DNA from 4 places in the Neobacillus sp. 114 genome. Region 1 is predicted to be linked to each of the others. Evidence: a T-box and tRNA genes for the amino acid it is inferred to sense, from the RefSeq annotation. Region 1 holds a T-box; the other regions hold tRNA genes.
What was found. The T-box of region 1 lies ahead of argS (arginine--tRNA ligase). A T-box ahead of a tRNA ligase gene usually reads a tRNA of that ligase, here a tRNA-Arg.

Region 1 (4,217 bases):
CCAAAGGCGAGGGCAAGATTCCCCGACAGCCCATAATAGCCCATCCCCTCTCCTCGCCGGGATGCCGGAATTAAATCGGTGGCGATGGTTCCCGATGCGGTGGTGGAAAAGCCCCAGCCTACCCCTTGGACAACACGCATCACAAATAAGAAGGCAAAGCTTGTCAGGAAGCCAAACGATCCCACTGATAGTACAAAAATCGCCAACCCCAATAAATATACAAACCCTCTCCCCTTTGTCTCGAGTGCTTTCCCGGCAAAGGGGCGGAGAAGCAGTGCAGAAAAGGTAAAAATACCAATAACAAAACCAATTAGCTGGTCATTGCCGCCCAGTTTTTCAACAAAAAGCGGAATCGTAGGCAATGTCATTTGAAATCCAAGGAAGATAAAAAAATTAGCGAATATAATAAGGACAAAATCCTTTGTCCAAATTCTTTCTTTCGGTCTTTCCTGCTGAATATCCATAAAGATTTTTAGACGTCCTCTCTTTTTCTATGTTTCCCTATATAGAACGAAAAATCGTTTCTACATAGTAAGCAGAAACGAAATTTCACTATTATTTATTTTACTTGAGCAGCCGCTTGGACAACTCGTTTCATCGCTGCAATTTGCCCTAAGTGCATAGATTCATGAAAGATCGCAAAGCTCGTCAGTTCGCCGTACGTTTCTTGGCCAAGAAATGGTGCTTTTAGTTTCTCTGCAAAACTCTCAACCGGAATTTCTTGGATTCGTTTAAACTGTTCCTTTAACTGAGCCGTCAATTCCTGAACAGATGGGACCTCGCCATTCCAATCGGCCGGTTTTGTACCTTTGCCAAATAGCTCTAAATAATTGGCTGGTAAAATAGCAGACTTTTTTGGAAAGCCAAACATAAATTGTTCAGCAACAGTTAACACATGGCCCACATGCCAGTGGATTGTATTATTAAATCCTTCCGGCTGGATATCTACAATATTTTCATCCAGCGCCTCTACATTATTTAACAAGTAACTCCTCGCGGTTGCAAAACTTTTTAATAATACCTCACTCATCCCTTAGCCCTCCAATCATTATCTACCTTTTATTTTATCCCATTTTTCCCAATATTTAAATAAAATGCTCTTACATTTCTTCAGGAGCTTCAATTCCTAAGAGACGGAGGCCTTCTTTAAGAACGATTGTTACAGAGTAGACAAGTGCCAGGCGTGCATTTTGCTCCTCGCTTTCCTCCAGCACTTTAACTTCGGCATAGTATTTATTAAAGACTTGGGCAAGGTCGACAATGTATTTAGCGACTTGTGATGGGTCGTAGTTTTCGCATGCACGCTTAATGGCGTTGGAAAATTCCATTAACATGCTGATGACCTTCCATTCGTTTTCCCATGTAGTCTGATAGACGGCCGCCAGTGCTGTCTCCGCCTTCCATCCAGCTTTTCGTAATATTGAGCTGGCTCTCGCAAATGTATACTGCACATAAGGGCCTGTTTCCCCTTCAAAACGAAGCATTTCCTCTAAGGAAAATTCAATATCGTTCATCCGGTTGTTTTTTAGGTCGTGAAAAATAACTGCACCGACACCGACCTGCTTGGCCACTCCATCTTTGTCCGCCAGATTTGGATTTTTTTCCTCAATATTATGCCGAGCCATCGCGATTGATTCGTTCAAAACTTCCTCCAAGAGGACAACCTTGCCTTTACGGGTCGACATTTTCTTGCCGTCTTTTAACATCATCCCAAATGGAATATGGACCATTTTATCGGCCCACTCGAAGCCAGCTTTATTCAATACCGCAATCAGCTGCTTAAAATGAAGGCTTTGCTCATGGCCGACGACATATAAGGATTGTACGAAGTCGTAATTTTCTTTCCGGTAGATAGCAGCCGCTAGATCACGAGTGGCATACAGCGTCGCACCGTCCGATTTTTTAATTAGGCATGGCGGAAGCTCCTCTTCGGTCAGTTCGACAACCTGGGCCTGGTCAGATTCCACGAGCAGTTGTTTTTCCTCAAGAAGCTGGACAACACGATCCATTTTATCATTGTAAAAAGCTTCCCCGGCATAGGAGTCAAATTCCACGTTCATGAGCTGATAAATTCTTGAGAACTCCTTTAGGGATTCATCACGGAACCATTGCCATAAGGAGTGCGCTTCTTGGTCACCATCTTCTAGCTTTTTAAACCAGCCGCGTCCTTCGTCTTCAAGAGCCGGATTCGTTTCCGCCTCTGCATGGAATTTAATATACAGGGCAAGCAGTTCCTTGATTGGATTTGCCTTGACCTTTTCCTCATCTCCCCAGCGTTTATAGGCGGAAATCAACTTTCCGAACTGGGTGCCCCAGTCGCCAAGATGGTTGATTTTGATTGGCTTGTAGCCGCATTTTTCAAGAATTAAGGCAATGGCATTTCCAATAACAGTTGAACGCAGGTGCCCCATTGAAAACGGTTTGGCGATATTAGGAGATGACATGTCAATGGTAACATTGCCACCCTGGCCAAAATCATGGGCACCATATTGGCCCTTTTCATTAATAATGTTGTTAATGATTTGTTCCGCGACAAGCCTTTTATTTAAAAACACGTTAAGATAGGCTCCGACCACTTCTATTTTTTCAAAAGTGGGGGACTGGATTTTTTCGCTTAACTCTTGGGCAATTAAATTCGGTGCCTTACGCTTCAGTTTCGCGAGTGAAAAACACGGGAAAGCTAAATCCCCATGGTCCTGATTTTTTGGTTTTTCAATTAACTGCTCAATATTTTGGGAGGCTAATTCGCCTTCTAATGCTTGATGTAAGACTTCTGCAAGCTCTTTCTTAAAGTTCATTTCCTATGACCTCCTTCATTTTTATATAAATGCAAAAAACTCCCGTCTCTATACAAAGAGACGAGAGTTTGAAATTCCCGCGGTACCACTCTAATTGTTCATACTTGAACCGGCTTTGATCTTTGTTAACGGAGGATTCTCCGGCACCCTCTACTATTTTCAAGGGCGCTTCTCCAAAGTGCGTTTCATTATCTGCTCCGTATCAGGCTTCCACCACCCCTGACTCGCTTGAACTTCCGAGATAACTACTCTCTTTTTCACCGAATTTATTCGCTTAATTATTGGTTATTATACTGGAAAGAAACGGATTTATCCAGCCCTTGCAGATGTTTTTGATGAATTTTTCCGTTATGGAAATTCTAATCATAAAGGAGGGATTTTCATGGCGAGAAGAAACAAAATACTTGTCCCAGAGGCGAGAGGCGGGTTAGATCAGTTAAAGGCTAAGGTCGTGCAGGCACAGCGTCCTGAGGATGCCAAATTCGAGGCAGCTGAAGAAGTTGGCGTGCCCTTGTCAAAAGGCTATAACGGCAAGCTGACCTCGGAACAAGCCGGCAAGGTTGGCGGCAGGCTTGGCGGCAGCATGGTCCGCGAACTCGTCAAAATGGCTCAGCAAAACCTAAGCAAAAAATAACCCAAATAAAGCACTGGGGACTTTCCCCCAGTGCTTTATCGCGTTACGTTCCTTTTGGAAGCCCCTTCAACAAAAATACCTTCATAATTTCCGCAATTTGCTCAGAGCTTAACGGGTCATGATTTTTTTCCCAATCCGAAACCAAGGCGATATACATTTTCAGCAAAAGAAAACTAGTTATTTCCGAGTTCACCGCTGGTATTGCTCCCTTAGCAATAGCCGTTTCGATTTTTTCCTTTAAATAACCGATAATTTCGTCCTCCACATGCTGGAGCATTTCCGAAACTGCTAGAGTTCCCATTTCAGCCTCTTCTTGTACCAATTTAATCATTAATTGGTGCCTAGAGCGGAATTCTAGTAAACGATAAAGGGCCCGATGGACATTTTCCGTAAAGGGCAATTCCGGGTTAATGACAGAATCCGCCTCCGCAATCATTTCCTTCACTAAAGAAGAAATGATTTCTTCGAATAACTCCTCTTTATTTTTAAAAAATGTATATATGGTTCCCTTTCCGACGTTTGCAAGCTTGGCAACTTGGTCCATGGTCGTTGCTTTATAGCCAAACAAGGAAAAAGACTTAGTTGCTGCCTCCACAATCATTCTTCTGCGATCAGGTGCCATAGCGCACATCCTTCTCATTGACTAATTTGGTTCTACGGTCAATTAATATGCTTTTACTATAGCACAGCTTGAATTCGGTTTCAAATTTATCTGGAATGTTTTTGGAAGAATGTAAAACTTGTGGGAATTTGGCTAGTCAATAATTATAAGATCATACAGTGTC
Region 2 (4,217 bases), 1.6 Mb from region 1:
ATACAGGTAGTTTTTAAAAAATAATATTTGTTATACTATATAATGACAATCAAAGAGGTTGGCTGACTGCCGCCTCTTTCTATTTTGTATTTAGCGTTTTGTAAGGGGGAGAGCCCCTTACGACAACCATGGAGGAGGAGTTTGGGATATGGCGCGTGCAGACGGAAGAGAGCCATTGCAATTAAGGCCCGTACATATTGAAACAAATTATTTAATGCATCCGGAAGGCTCGGTCCTTATTTCAGTAGGAAATACAAAGGTGATTTGTACCGCTAGCATTGAGGATAAGGTCCCACCGTTTATGAGAGGGCAAGGCAAGGGCTGGATTACCGCGGAATATGCGATGCTTCCCCGGGCAACGGAAACAAGGAATATCCGGGAGTCCTCGAAAGGCAAGGTTACCGGCCGGACGATGGAAATCCAGCGTTTAATCGGCCGTGCTTTGAGAGCGGTAGTTGATCTTGAAGCGCTGGGCGAGCGAACTGTTTGGATTGACTGTGATGTCATTCAGGCTGACGGCGGAACAAGAACTGCTTCGATAACGGGGGCTTTTGTGGCTATGTCTCTCGCCTTACAATCGCTTTCCGGGAAAAAATCATTATCGAAGTTTCCGATTACTGATTATTTAGCAGCAACGAGTGTCGGAATTTTAGAGGGCGGTCAAGTAGTGTTAGATTTGAATTACATAGAGGATTCCAAGGCACAGGTCGATATGAATGTTGTCATGACAGGCAGCGGCGAATTTGTTGAGCTGCAGGGAACGGGTGAGGAAGCAACGTTTTCCTACAATGATCTCCAAGGGTTGCTTGGTGCTGCTCAAGAGGGGCTCATGGAGCTGTTTGAACAGCAAAAGGCGGCCCTTGGCGAGGAAGTCATGCAAAAAATTGAAAATCGCAGAAAGAAATAGAGGAGATTCACATGAATGAAGTTATCATTGCCACGAAAAATCCTGGAAAAGCCAGGGAGTTTGAGCATATCTTTGCAAGCAGAGGAATTACAGTGCGGACGTTGCTGGACTTTCCGGAACTTCCGGAGGTAGAAGAAACCGGTACAACCTTTGAGGAAAATGCCACATTAAAGGCGGAAACCATTTCGAAGGCACTTGGGAAAATGGTAATTGGCGATGATTCCGGACTAATCGTTGACGCGCTTGAAGGCCGTCCGGGCATCTATTCCGCCCGCTATGCTGGGGAACCGAAAAATGACTTGAATAACACGAATAAGGTACTGAGAGAGCTAGAGGGTGTTCCTGAGGAGCAGAGAACAGCACGCTTCTATTGTGCTTTAGCAGTTGCCATCCCTGGTCAGGAGACGTTTACAGTGTCAGGTACCTGTGAAGGCCGGATATTGGAAGATCCAAGAGGTACCAACGGTTTCGGCTATGACCCGGTCTTTTTTGTACCGGAAAAGGGAGTGGCTATGGCAGAGCTATCTGCTGATGAAAAAAATAAAATCAGCCATCGGGCGAATGCGTTAAGAAAACTGGATTCGGTGCTAGATTCGAAGCTGGAAAGCGCTGAAGGCAAATGAGCAAGGTATTGGTCGTCAGCGACAGCCACGGTATGACGAAAGAGCTTGAGGTAATTAGGGAAAGGCACTTGGACGATGTCGATTTAATGATCCATTGTGGTGATTCCCAGTTAGACCCGGATCACAAGTCCTTAACGGGGTATTTTACGGTTGGCGGAAATTGTGATTTTGGCGGATTCCCGCTGGAGCTGGTAACGGATGTCTCTGGAAAAAAGATTTTCATTACCCATGGCCATCGATATTCGGTCAAAACTTCGTTGATGAAATTAACATACAAAGCTCAAGAATCTGGAGCTGATATTGTCTGTTTTGGGCATTCGCATATCTTGGGGGCAGAGGTGATCGACGGTACCTTGTACCTGAACCCAGGCAGTATCCGCCTCCCGCGCCAGCGTGTTGAAAAAACATACGTGATCCTTGACTTGCAAGAGAAAGTCGTTAGGATGACTGTGTATGAACTAAACGGCAAAGAAATATCTGGATTGGCTCGCGAATTCAAGTTTAATTAATATTGGGGGGGATCCCCCAATATTTCTTAGAAAAAAATTTATAATCTATTGACAATAAAATAATACGGTAATATAATAAAACTTGTCTTTGATAAATGACTATGTCCCAGTAGCTCAGCTGGATAGAGCACACGCCTTCTAAGCGTGCGGTCGGGAGTTCGAATCTCTCCTGGGACGCCACTACTACATACCAAAATATATACTCACCTCATAAGGTGAGTTTTTTTTGTGCTTTAATTATGTTACACTATTTTCCATTGATAACCTACAAGGATGGATTCTTATGAAAAAGCGGGAAAAAGTGAGAAAAATAGATAACGTGATTTTTTTTCCCGGAATGGAAAAAAGATTAACGGACAAAGGCTTAGAAAGCCTGCACAATAAAAAATATGCTGAAGCCATCGAGCTTCTCGAAGAAGCGAAAGAACTGGATCAGGATAACGATGATGTTTTAATCGGCCTGGTCCTTGCCTATTTTGAGGCTGGGAATTTTCAAAAGGCAAAAGTCCTTGCAAAGGAAATGCTCCATAAAGGAATTGGCGACTATTTTCAATTGGTGGATTTATTCGTAACAGTGCTTATTCAACTTCATGAATATCAGGAAATTGTCTCAACTATTGAGGCGCTCTTGGAGGAAAAAGAGATTCCGCCGGAAAGACTGGAACATTTCTTAACACTTCTCCAATTCAGCCGGAAAATGGCAGAGAACAAAAGCCTTGATCTGAGGAGTGAAGAGCCTGAGGAGGATATCGATCCGGCTTCATTAAATCTATTATCCTTAACCAGCCTGAACGAGCAAATGCTGTCCATCTCAAGTCTTTCAGATAAAAACATCAGGCCTTATGTCCCCGAAATAGAAGAATACTTAAAAGCGGAAATAGGCCATCCCTTTTTAAAAACAATCCTATTAACTCTTTTAAAAGAGCAGGAAGTCGACAAAGACATAAAAATGGTTAAATTTTCGGAAGAAATAACCATAAATCCGACAGGAATACCAGATGTAAGACATCAGCCGAAAATGACCTCTATTAAAGAACTGCTTGAGAATCGGCTTGAAAGCAGCAATCCCGTTCTCTTTGCCAGCATCAGTGAAATGGTAGAGCGCATTTTCTTTATCAGCTACCCATTCGAATTGGAGCCAGAGAACCCGGCTGCCTGGGCTGCTGGCTTTCAATATTTGGCGCAGGAATATATGGGGATAAACTCAGAAATAAATGAATTATCTAAAGACTATGACGTATCGCCGGTTGAAATCACCCTTGCTATACAGGAAATAGAAGAAATTGAGAAAATTTCTTATCCTAATCTATAGCCTTCGCTGTTGAAAGAAACAAATCCTGTGTTATAATGTAAGGGTTGCATTGTGTAAAAAACTATTTTACAGCAAAAAAAGTGGAAAATGGCTTCGTGGACAAGACATATTCCGAATTTAAATTCGTTACGAATGAAATGAGTAATAGATGTTGGAGGGAAAAGAATGACTGCAAAATGGGAAAAGTTAGAAGGAAACCGCGGTGTCCTTACAATTGAAGTAAGTGCAGATAAAGTAAACGAAGGTTTAGACGCGGCTTTCAAAAAAGTAGTAAAACAAATTAATGTTCCAGGCTTCCGTAAAGGTAAAATGCCTCGTGGAATGTTTGAAAAGCGCTTTGGTGTAGAAGCTCTATACCAAGATGCATTAGATTTTATTTTTCCAGATGCATACATGACTGCAATCGATGAAACTGGAATCGAGCCAATTGCTCAGCCTGAAAATGTTGATTTTGATCTTGAGGAAATGGGCAAAGACAAAGACTTTACTTTCAAGGCAACTGTTCAAGTAAAACCTGAAGTAACTTTAGGCGAATACAAAGGCCTAGAAATTGAAGAACTTGACACAACTGTAACTGACGAAGATGTTCAAAAAGAACTAGAAGCTCTTCAAAACCGTCATGCTGAGCTTGTTGTGAAAGAAGAAGGAACTGCTGTACTTGGCGACACAGTTGTGATCGACTTTGAAGGCTTTGTTGATGGCGAAGCATTCGAAGGCGGCAAAGGTGAAAACTACTCTCTTGATCTAGGTTCAGGTTCTTTCATTCCTGGCTTTGAAGAACAACTTGTTGGCGTTGCTGCCGGCGAATCTAAAGAAGTAGAAGTAACTTTCCCAGAAGAATACCATGCAGCAGAGCTTGCAGGTAA
Region 3 (4,217 bases), 2.1 Mb from region 1:
GACCATTTTGTGGGGGATTTCAATAATACTTTGCATGTCCTTTCCAGTGAGTTTTGGTCAAAATGCCAGGTTGGAGTTAAGAATTATCCCTCTTCTGTTAGGAAGCCTATACGGAGGATTTTGGCCGAGTATTTTCCTCGCGGGCCTAATCCTACTGTATCGACTTAATTTCGGCATCAGCGTGGGTTTTTATAATACCGTACTTGTCTTATTGATATCACTTCCTTTTATATTGTTTTTTCAAAAGTCTTTCAAAAAGGCGAAAAAAGATAAAAGGGTTAAAATTGCAGTGGGCCTTTCCGTTTACTACTGTTTAATTGGCCTTACTGTTTTTGGGATGTTAAGAGGTTTTACGTTTGAACATCTTAAAGTACAGATGATTCATTTGATTTTTGCTGTCGTATTTACCTGGTCCTTCACTTTGTTAATTGAAAAAATCAGGGAGATCCACCAGCTGCGGCTAGAGATGCAAGACTCAGAGAAATTACGAGTAATCAGTGAGTTAACAAGTGTTTTTGCTCATGAAATTAGAAATCCGATGCAGGTGACTCGAGGTTTTCTGCAGCTTCTTGACGAACCCAATTTGGCTCAAAAGAAAAAGGAATACATCCAGCTATCCATCGAAGAATTAGATCGAGCCAATGAAATTATTAATGATTTCTTATCTTTTGGGAAACCAACCATCCATAACGAAATAAGAGTTGATGTAGGAAACCAATTACATCGTGTGGTTAATCTTATTCACAGTTACGCCCTTGGCTATAATGTTGAGATAAAAACGGATATTTATGAAAATGGTTGGATTTATGCTAATCCTCAAAAATTAAACCAGTCCTTGATTAATATTTTGAAAAATGCAATCGAGTCGATGCCGACCGGTGGAATGGTGTGGATTTCATGTGTTTCAAATGAAGATGGGTATATAAAAATTAGCATTAAGGATCAAGGAATCGGGATGAGCCAAGAGCAAATCGACCGGCTTGGCTCTCCGTTTTATTCCTTAAAGGAAAGCGGGACGGGACTCGGAATGATGGTAAGCTTTCAAATTATCAGTTCTTTTAAGGGGAAGATCCAAGTGAAAAGCGAAAAGGGAGTGGGGACAGAATTTATTATTCTTTTGCCTCAGATAGCCTAAAGCGAAAATAATATTTGGAAGGATTATTAAACCAAGCCGGATTTTTTCCGGCTTGGTTTTTTAGTAAAAATGAAGGGACAAGTGGATTACATTCAATTTTGCAGGATTAAACACACTAATCAAAACAACTACCTTCATTTGATAATTAGACAGAATACCGAATTAATTTTTGTCCTAACAGATTTGTTTTTTGTACTTTGTTATAAAACTCTCAATAGTTATGATCTCTTCCAAGGCATGGAACATAAACATGACAGGGAACAACCAGATTATGTTTTCAATATTAATAAGTTCATGAAATGTTTCAATCATAATATTCCTCCTGACCTGATTCGGGAAACCGAAGCATGTCTAATAATCTATTTTTATGCCATGAAAGGAATTTCATTACTTATATGTTGAACACGCTAACTGAGTGATAATGGAAACTAAGAGAGCAAAACAAAGACACCCTTGCAGCGGCAAGGGTGTCTTTACGTACGTCCCGAAGAGGATTCGAACCTCCGACCTACAGTTTAGGAAACTGTTGCTCTATCCTGCTGAGCTATCGGGACAAATTTACAACTGAATATTTAGTTCCATCACACAAAAAAGTGTGGCTAAATCCCGTCCTGACCTCAGTAAGCTTAATCAAGCAGCAGTTCGGTCAGTAGGCTGAAGCATATTCAAGGGAGCGGATTCGAACGTGCTGAGCTATCGGGACATTTAAAATTAAGGAACGTTTATTATTATAATTCGAACTTCGAAAAAGGTCAATAATGAAGTTTAGCGAATTGGTAGTTCCTTAATTCTTTTGGTGTTTCCGTTTCCTTTTTCACGGAAGATTAACCAGACGATTAGGCTAAGTGAGATTAACAGCGCTTCAAGCGATAAAATATAGTATGGGTATGGCCCCAAGACGTCTAATAAACTTGCTGTTTTCGGTTTATGGCTTAAATACATATAATTTCCGCCGACTAGTTTATTGATCCACATGATGATTGGCATTAACACATTTAAGAAAACAAAAAGCTTTACGACAGACCAAATGGTAGGCCGGTAGCCCCTAGCCCATGTAAAGTAGAGCACCACCCAAATATCCATTAAATGTGTGTAAAAGAAATGAAAGAAACGAAAATGCGGGAAGTCAAAGTTTAAGGCTGGGGTGAAAATGGCCTGTGACGCTCCCAATAGGGCTGTGAACAACAAAATTTCGTATATGATTTTCTTCCTAGTTAATAACAAAAGAACAGTTAAAATTAAGCTGATGCTGCAGAGTTCTAATGGAATAGCGTGACTAACGTCCCAGTCTCCGTTTATATACATCCAGAAATGATAGGTCAGTTCAATTAAAATTAACGAGACCGCTGCCCCAATCTCCGCCTTTCTCCATTTGTTGTTGTCGAAAAATTTTTCCCGATTTACAAAAATTGCAGTGGATCCTAGAAGTAAGATGGCAATGATCATCCAATGACTGTTTGAGAACATTTCAAAATCAAAGTCTTTATAGCTGCCCCCAAACCAATCCATCGACACCATCTCCTATTTCCATTCGATTTTAAACACTTCTAAATATATTATGACCGTTTTATATGCTGCATGTAAGGACCTATCGGTTTGCAAATTATTACAAAATTTTACAAAAAATATTTAAGTTTTGATCAAAGGTCTTACTTCTTATAATTTTTTGAAAACGCTACCAAAGTTATGGGGATTAAGTACCTTTTGACTATTGGAAAATTTTGATATGTTTGAATAGTACGATTTTATTAGGAGGGATGCTCTTGTTAAAAGTATTATCAAAAACGGGTCTAACATTGGCGTTGGCAGGAAGTATCGCATTGGCGGGATTCCAGCCGGGCGGGGAAGCAAAACAGGCTTCTAGTACATATGGTTTAAGTTTGGCGCATTATGTAGGTGCGTCTCCGGAACTAGCTGAAAAAGCTAAGAAGTTGGGAAAAGACCTTTCAAAGGTTGACCCTGCAGAAAAGCTAGCTAACCAAGGGACAAAATTCCAGCAGGCTGGTGACAATCATGTTGCTTACCGTGACGCAAAAGGTGATGTGCCAGTACTTGTTATTTTGGCTAAATATAAAGATGGTGACGAGCCGATTGGGGACCTGCCAGGACAAGTGCCGGCGCATTACTATGAGGATTTGATTTTTGGTGATGAATATAACCCTTATGAGTTAGATTATTTTAAACAATATGCGGAATTTAATGGTGTGAAAGCTCCGACTGATCGCACTATGCATAATGCTTATAAAGAATCGAGTTATGGCAAAGTGAACCTTGTTCGTAAGGAAAACACAGAGTTTGTTTGGGTGGAACTGCCTAAAGGTGCTTCCTACTATTTAGATCAGGAAGGTACGTATGCTGAAAGTGGTAAATATGTTTTAGGTAATGTGAATGGTGATGCCCACACAGGTGAATTTATCCGTGACCTGTTAAAGGCTGCTGATGACCAAATTGATTTTTCAAAGTACGCAGTAGATGGAGAGGTTCCAAATGTATTCGTTATCCATGAAGGAACGGGTGCGGAGTGGAGCGCTGACCCTGCTCAATTTTGGTCACATAAATGGAGTCTATTAAGTGCGTTATATTATGGGAAATACTATGAAACTGGTAAACCTGCTGATGTTTATGCTGGGATGAGCCAGCCTGCGTGGATTAATAAGACGGTTGCGGAGGACATGACGTATGATGGAGTCATCGTCAATAACTACAACATCCAACCGGCCATCGGCGGGAACGTCGCTGGATTTAACGAGGCTACTGGTGGTTACGACGAAGCAGCGAAAACGGGTCCATATCCTGCTACTGCCGGGGTTTATGCCCATGAATTCGGCCACGCTTTAGGATTGCCGGATTTCTATGATACAGCATACTCATCTGAAGGAGTAGGAAACTATTCCATGATGGCAGGTGGCTCTTGGATGCGTTATCCAGATAGTGGGGCTTATTCCGGAAACTCACCGACTCACTTTGATCCTTTTTCAAAAGTATTCTTAGGATGGGCTGAGCCGATTGAGGTTAAACTAGGGGATGCTGTTAAGGAAATCACGTTGCCAGCAATTAATAAGGCTGCTGCTAATAACGGTAT
Region 4 (4,217 bases), 1.2 Mb from region 1:
AGGAGAGGAATAACACTATGAGTGATCAAGGAAACCACGAGCTAATAAAACAAGGTGGTTGCGTCTGAGGAAAACGCCGCCAGTTATAATCCAGAGACAAAAATGAGACGGAGCAAATCCTTATCAATTCGGTTCATTTTTCTTGGCTATTTCAGCTAGTTATTCTATCTCTTGGCGTACCATTATTGAGCGGAAAAAGGAAAACGATTAAGTTATACGGCTCGCACACCCCTGAAATACGAAATGCGAATGTCCAATTTCTGAGTCTATAATTGCAGGAGGCTATCCTCTACCAATTGGGGACGGACCGTTAACAGCCGATTTCATTCTATAAACTATAAAATGGGCATTTATATTTCTAGGTTCTCGTGTCAAGCCTGTACAAAAATGTAATATTGAAATAATATATCACAGGTGTAATATTGGAAATATTCAGGTCATGCATAGTGTTCACCTCTTCCTGAGTAAGCGCAGGACCCTGCTTGGGAATTTTTCTCCAAAAATCCAGCTTCATTTTGTTATATCAAAAAACTGTTAAAACGAATGGGCGGCAGCCTTTTTTTTGCTAGTTTATACGAAAAAACAGACAAAAACACAATCTCTTAAATTTTACTTGAATATAAATAATAGGGAATGAAGGTTAAAACAGCTTTTGTTCCACTCTAGGACTACTTATCAAGGAGGTGAAAAATTTATGAGTTTACCAAATTTCCCTAGTATGACACCTACCATTTCTCTTAGCACTGCACAAACTGTTCCATTACTGTTGGCTTCGATTGCCCTTGAGGAGTTAGCTCTCGCTCACCTTGTAAACACAGAAGCGGAAAAAATTCAATTTGTTCTTGGCACCTTAACCCCAGCAAGGGCATTCACTCCTGCAACAGTTTCGTTAACCAATCTTCTTGCTCTCGACGCTAGTGTTCAAAGAACCCTTCGTGACGTGATCAAGAAAGAAATGTTACTAGAGTTCAAATTTGAAAATGTTCTTGATTTGATCGCTGCTGTTGGAGGCGGAGGTCCAACACCAGGTACATGTGGGTGTAGTGTTTTACTACCTGCAACTTCAATCACACTTAATCCTCCTATTCCAATCCCTATTATACCTGGTTTCGTGGCTGCTATAGCAACACTGAATATCAACATTTGTCCTAGTTGTGTAGCAGGCGATTCTGTTTTCGAATTAACATTGATTGCGTCGGGTGGTTTAGGAACCTTAGGTTTTACTATTGGTGCAATTTCAAGTGTTGTTTGCACAGCTGAAACTGTGACCATTATGGGTACCGGAGATGTAACCTTTAATGGAAATCCACTTGTAACTGGTGTTAGTTTTACTATTACCATTAATCGTATTACTAATACCGTGACTGTAAGGGTACCAAGCGATACAGGTAATATACTGAATGTAACAATCACAGTACCAGTACCAATAACTATTGGCAGTACTTGCCCGTAGCTTTTAATGGACGAAGAGACAGCATTTTTGCTGTATTTTCTAAAAGGGGGGGGAAAAAATGAATGAACAAAGCAATAATGAGCAAAGTACAGCCAACCAACAAAACACTATAAAATCATCAAATTCCCAGCCAATCGTAAAAAAATCGATTCAAATCATTAAACACGGTGGTTGCGGCTGTGGAAAACGCCGTCAAATATAAAATAATGGCAAACTAAAAAATAAGGCGGAGCAAGAAAAGCAAATAATTATAGAATACAGACTTAAAAGGTGCATGCCAGATAACCTTCTTTTAAACCAAAGGAAGGTTTTGTTGTATTTTGCTTGATATAGTTGTTATCCTATATCATAGGAAATTATTTCTACTTATAGGTAAGAATCAATAAATGTACTATTGCTGTTCCTAATCCTACCACAAGTATTTTCGATCTGAGTAAGAGAGATTTTCTTACTTGCCATTGATGAGTTCTACCATCAAAGGTTATACACGAATGAAAAAGGAAATTAAAAAAGACCTTGCCATTGCTGAAAAACTCAACAATAACAAAGTCTGTAGTACGCCCTCGGCAGGAATCGAACCCACATTTTAAGAACCGGAATCTTACGTGCTATCCGTTGCACCACGAGGGCAAAAATATTAGCGACTTTTATATTATACAGCGAGTTATCTTTTTTTGCAAGTGGTTTAACAGTTATAGTATTTATAAGAGTCCAATACGGTTTTAAAAATGCCGAAGATTGGTTATCATGAATGAGGGAAAGTTGTCGAACATTTTTCGAGATGAATTGTTTGACCTTTATTGACCATCAGTGTATGATAACTATACATAAGCTTTTTACATTTTTTATTCAAAGGAGGAAGAAAAATGAATTTGATTCCTACAGTCATTGAACAAACGAATCGCGGCGAACGAGCATACGATATCTATTCCCGATTATTAAAAGACCGAATTATCATGCTTGGCAGCGGAATTGATGATAATGTTGCTAACAGCATTGTAGCACAATTGTTGTTCCTTGAAGCGGAAAATCCTGAAAAGGACATTACTCTTTATATCAACAGCCCGGGCGGAAGCATCACCGCTGGAATGGCCATTTATGATACCATGCAGTATATTAAACCAAATGTATCAACTGTTTGTATCGGTATGGCAGCATCAATGGGCGCATTCTTACTTGCCGCTGGGGAAAAGGGCAAGCGCTTTGCTTTACCAAACGCTGAAGTGATGATTCACCAGCCGCTAGGAGGAGCTCAAGGCCAGGCAACTGAAATTGAAATTGCCGCTAAGCGCATTCTATTCCTTCGCGAAAAATTAAACGGCATTTTAGCCGAGCGCACTGGCCAGCCAATTGAAGTACTTCGCCAAGATACCGACCGCGATAACTTCATGACTGCTGAAAGAGCAAAAGAATATGGCTTAATTGACAACATCATTACACGCAATATTCTTGATAAGAAAGACAAATAATACTTATAACGGGCAATCGGCGGGCATGCCGATTGCTTTTTTAATACAAAAAAGCTGGTCTCGAATGTGAGCCAGCTTTTTTTCTTAATGATCCTTCTGAATAAATTCTGATAATGCCTTAATGGCAGTTTCTTCATCAGAGCCGTCTGCAATAATATTGATGACAACGCCTGAACCGACAGCTAGGCTCATTAAGCCCATAATGCTTTTGGCATTTACTTTCTTGCCGTCTTTCTCTAGGAAAATATCTGCCGAAAAGCGGTTCGCCTCCTGTACAAATAGGGCAGCAGGACGCGCCTGTAAACCAGTTCTTAATTTAACTTCTACTTCTTTAACCAACATTTCAAATTCCTCCTCATTATCCCACTATAATATAAAATGAATGCTCATTCTTTAACAAACTATTCTAAAATTATATCTACTTCACAGATGGCATTTCTCCAGCCCTCAGCCTCTCGGCAATTTCATCAATTTTACGCAGGCGATGATTGATGCCGGATTTGCTAATAGACCCGCCGGAAACCATTTCACCCAGTTCCTTTAAGGTAACGTCTGTATAATTCAACCGAAGTTCAGCTATTTCCCGCAATTTATCAGGTAAAATCTGCAGGCCAACCGTTTGATCAATGAACCGGATGTTTTCTACCTGCCTTATTGAGGCACCGATTGTTTTATTAAGATTGGCGGTTTCACAGTTTACCAGGCGGTTAACGGAATTACGCATGTCCCTGACAATTCGGACATCCTCAAAGCGGAGCAGGGCATTATGCGCGCCAATAATATTTAAAAACTCGGTTATCTTTTCAGCCTCTTTTAAGTACGTAATATAGCCTTTTTTGCGCTCAAGCGTTTTGCTATTCAAGTCAAATGTATTCATCAATTCACATAAGGAATCATTATGCTCCTTATATAGTGAAGCAATTTCCAAGTGATAGGAGGATGTTTCCGGGTTATTCACGGAACCTCCGGCCAAAAACGCACCACGCAGATAAGAACGCTTACAACACTTCTTTGTTATCAGTTCGGGGGAGATATCATGGATGAAGGTAAAACCCTCACCAAGGATTTTCGTATCCTCGAGAATTTCCCTGGCCTGCTCTGCCAAACGCACGATGTAAACATTGTTCTTTTTCAAGCGCATTTTTTTGCGGACAAGCAGCTCAACCTGAACCTGGTAATTCTTTTTAATCAATGTATAAATTCTTCTGGCAATCGCAGCATTTTCGGTTTGAATATCGACAATGATTTTTCGATTTGAAAAGGAAAGGGAACCGTTCATGCGGATCAGCGCTGAA

Region 2: it has a tRNA-Arg gene. The T-box ahead of argS (arginine--tRNA ligase) is inferred to sense a tRNA for this amino acid. The anticodon was not compared.
Region 3: it has a tRNA-Arg gene. The T-box ahead of argS (arginine--tRNA ligase) is inferred to sense a tRNA for this amino acid. The anticodon was not compared.
Region 4: it has a tRNA-Arg gene. The T-box ahead of argS (arginine--tRNA ligase) is inferred to sense a tRNA for this amino acid. The anticodon was not compared.

What each region holds. Positions count from the first base shown of each region.
Region 1 is NZ_CP126144.1:217,210-221,426, reverse strand. Features, by position in the region: gene QNN06_RS01185 (MFS transporter) at 1-464, opposite strand, end outside; gene QNN06_RS01180 (DinB family protein) at 560-1,030, opposite strand; gene argS (arginine--tRNA ligase) at 1,101-2,798, opposite strand; T-box leader at 2,852-3,068, opposite strand; gene QNN06_RS01170 (alpha/beta-type small acid-soluble spore protein) at 3,181-3,432, shown strand; gene QNN06_RS01165 (TetR/AcrR family transcriptional regulator) at 3,476-4,054, opposite strand.
Region 2 is NZ_CP126144.1:5,040,625-5,044,841, reverse strand. Features, by position in the region: gene QNN06_RS24785 (GerMN domain-containing protein) at 1-17, shown strand, start outside; gene rph (ribonuclease PH) at 149-907, shown strand; gene QNN06_RS24775 (XTP/dITP diphosphatase) at 919-1,530, shown strand; gene QNN06_RS24770 (metallophosphoesterase family protein) at 1,527-2,039, shown strand; tRNA gene QNN06_RS24765 (tRNA-Arg) at 2,143-2,219, shown strand; gene QNN06_RS24760 (tetratricopeptide repeat protein) at 2,323-3,351, shown strand; gene tig (trigger factor) at 3,517-4,217, shown strand, end outside.
Region 3 is NZ_CP126144.1:2,272,807-2,277,023, forward strand. Features, by position in the region: gene QNN06_RS11375 (ATP-binding protein) at 1-1,135, shown strand, start outside; tRNA gene QNN06_RS11380 (tRNA-Arg) at 1,616-1,689, opposite strand; gene QNN06_RS11385 (YwaF family protein) at 1,901-2,644, opposite strand; gene QNN06_RS11390 (M6 family metalloprotease domain-containing protein) at 2,893-4,217, shown strand, end outside.
Region 4 is NZ_CP126144.1:5,457,142-5,461,358, forward strand. Features, by position in the region: gene QNN06_RS31285 (alpha-helical endospore appendage domain-containing protein) at 695-1,453, shown strand; gene QNN06_RS26910 (hypothetical protein) at 1,512-1,655, shown strand; tRNA gene QNN06_RS26915 (tRNA-Arg) at 2,012-2,083, opposite strand; gene clpP (ATP-dependent Clp endopeptidase proteolytic subunit ClpP) at 2,320-2,922, shown strand; gene QNN06_RS26925 (HPr family phosphocarrier protein) at 3,007-3,264, opposite strand; gene whiA (DNA-binding protein WhiA) at 3,341-4,217, opposite strand, start outside.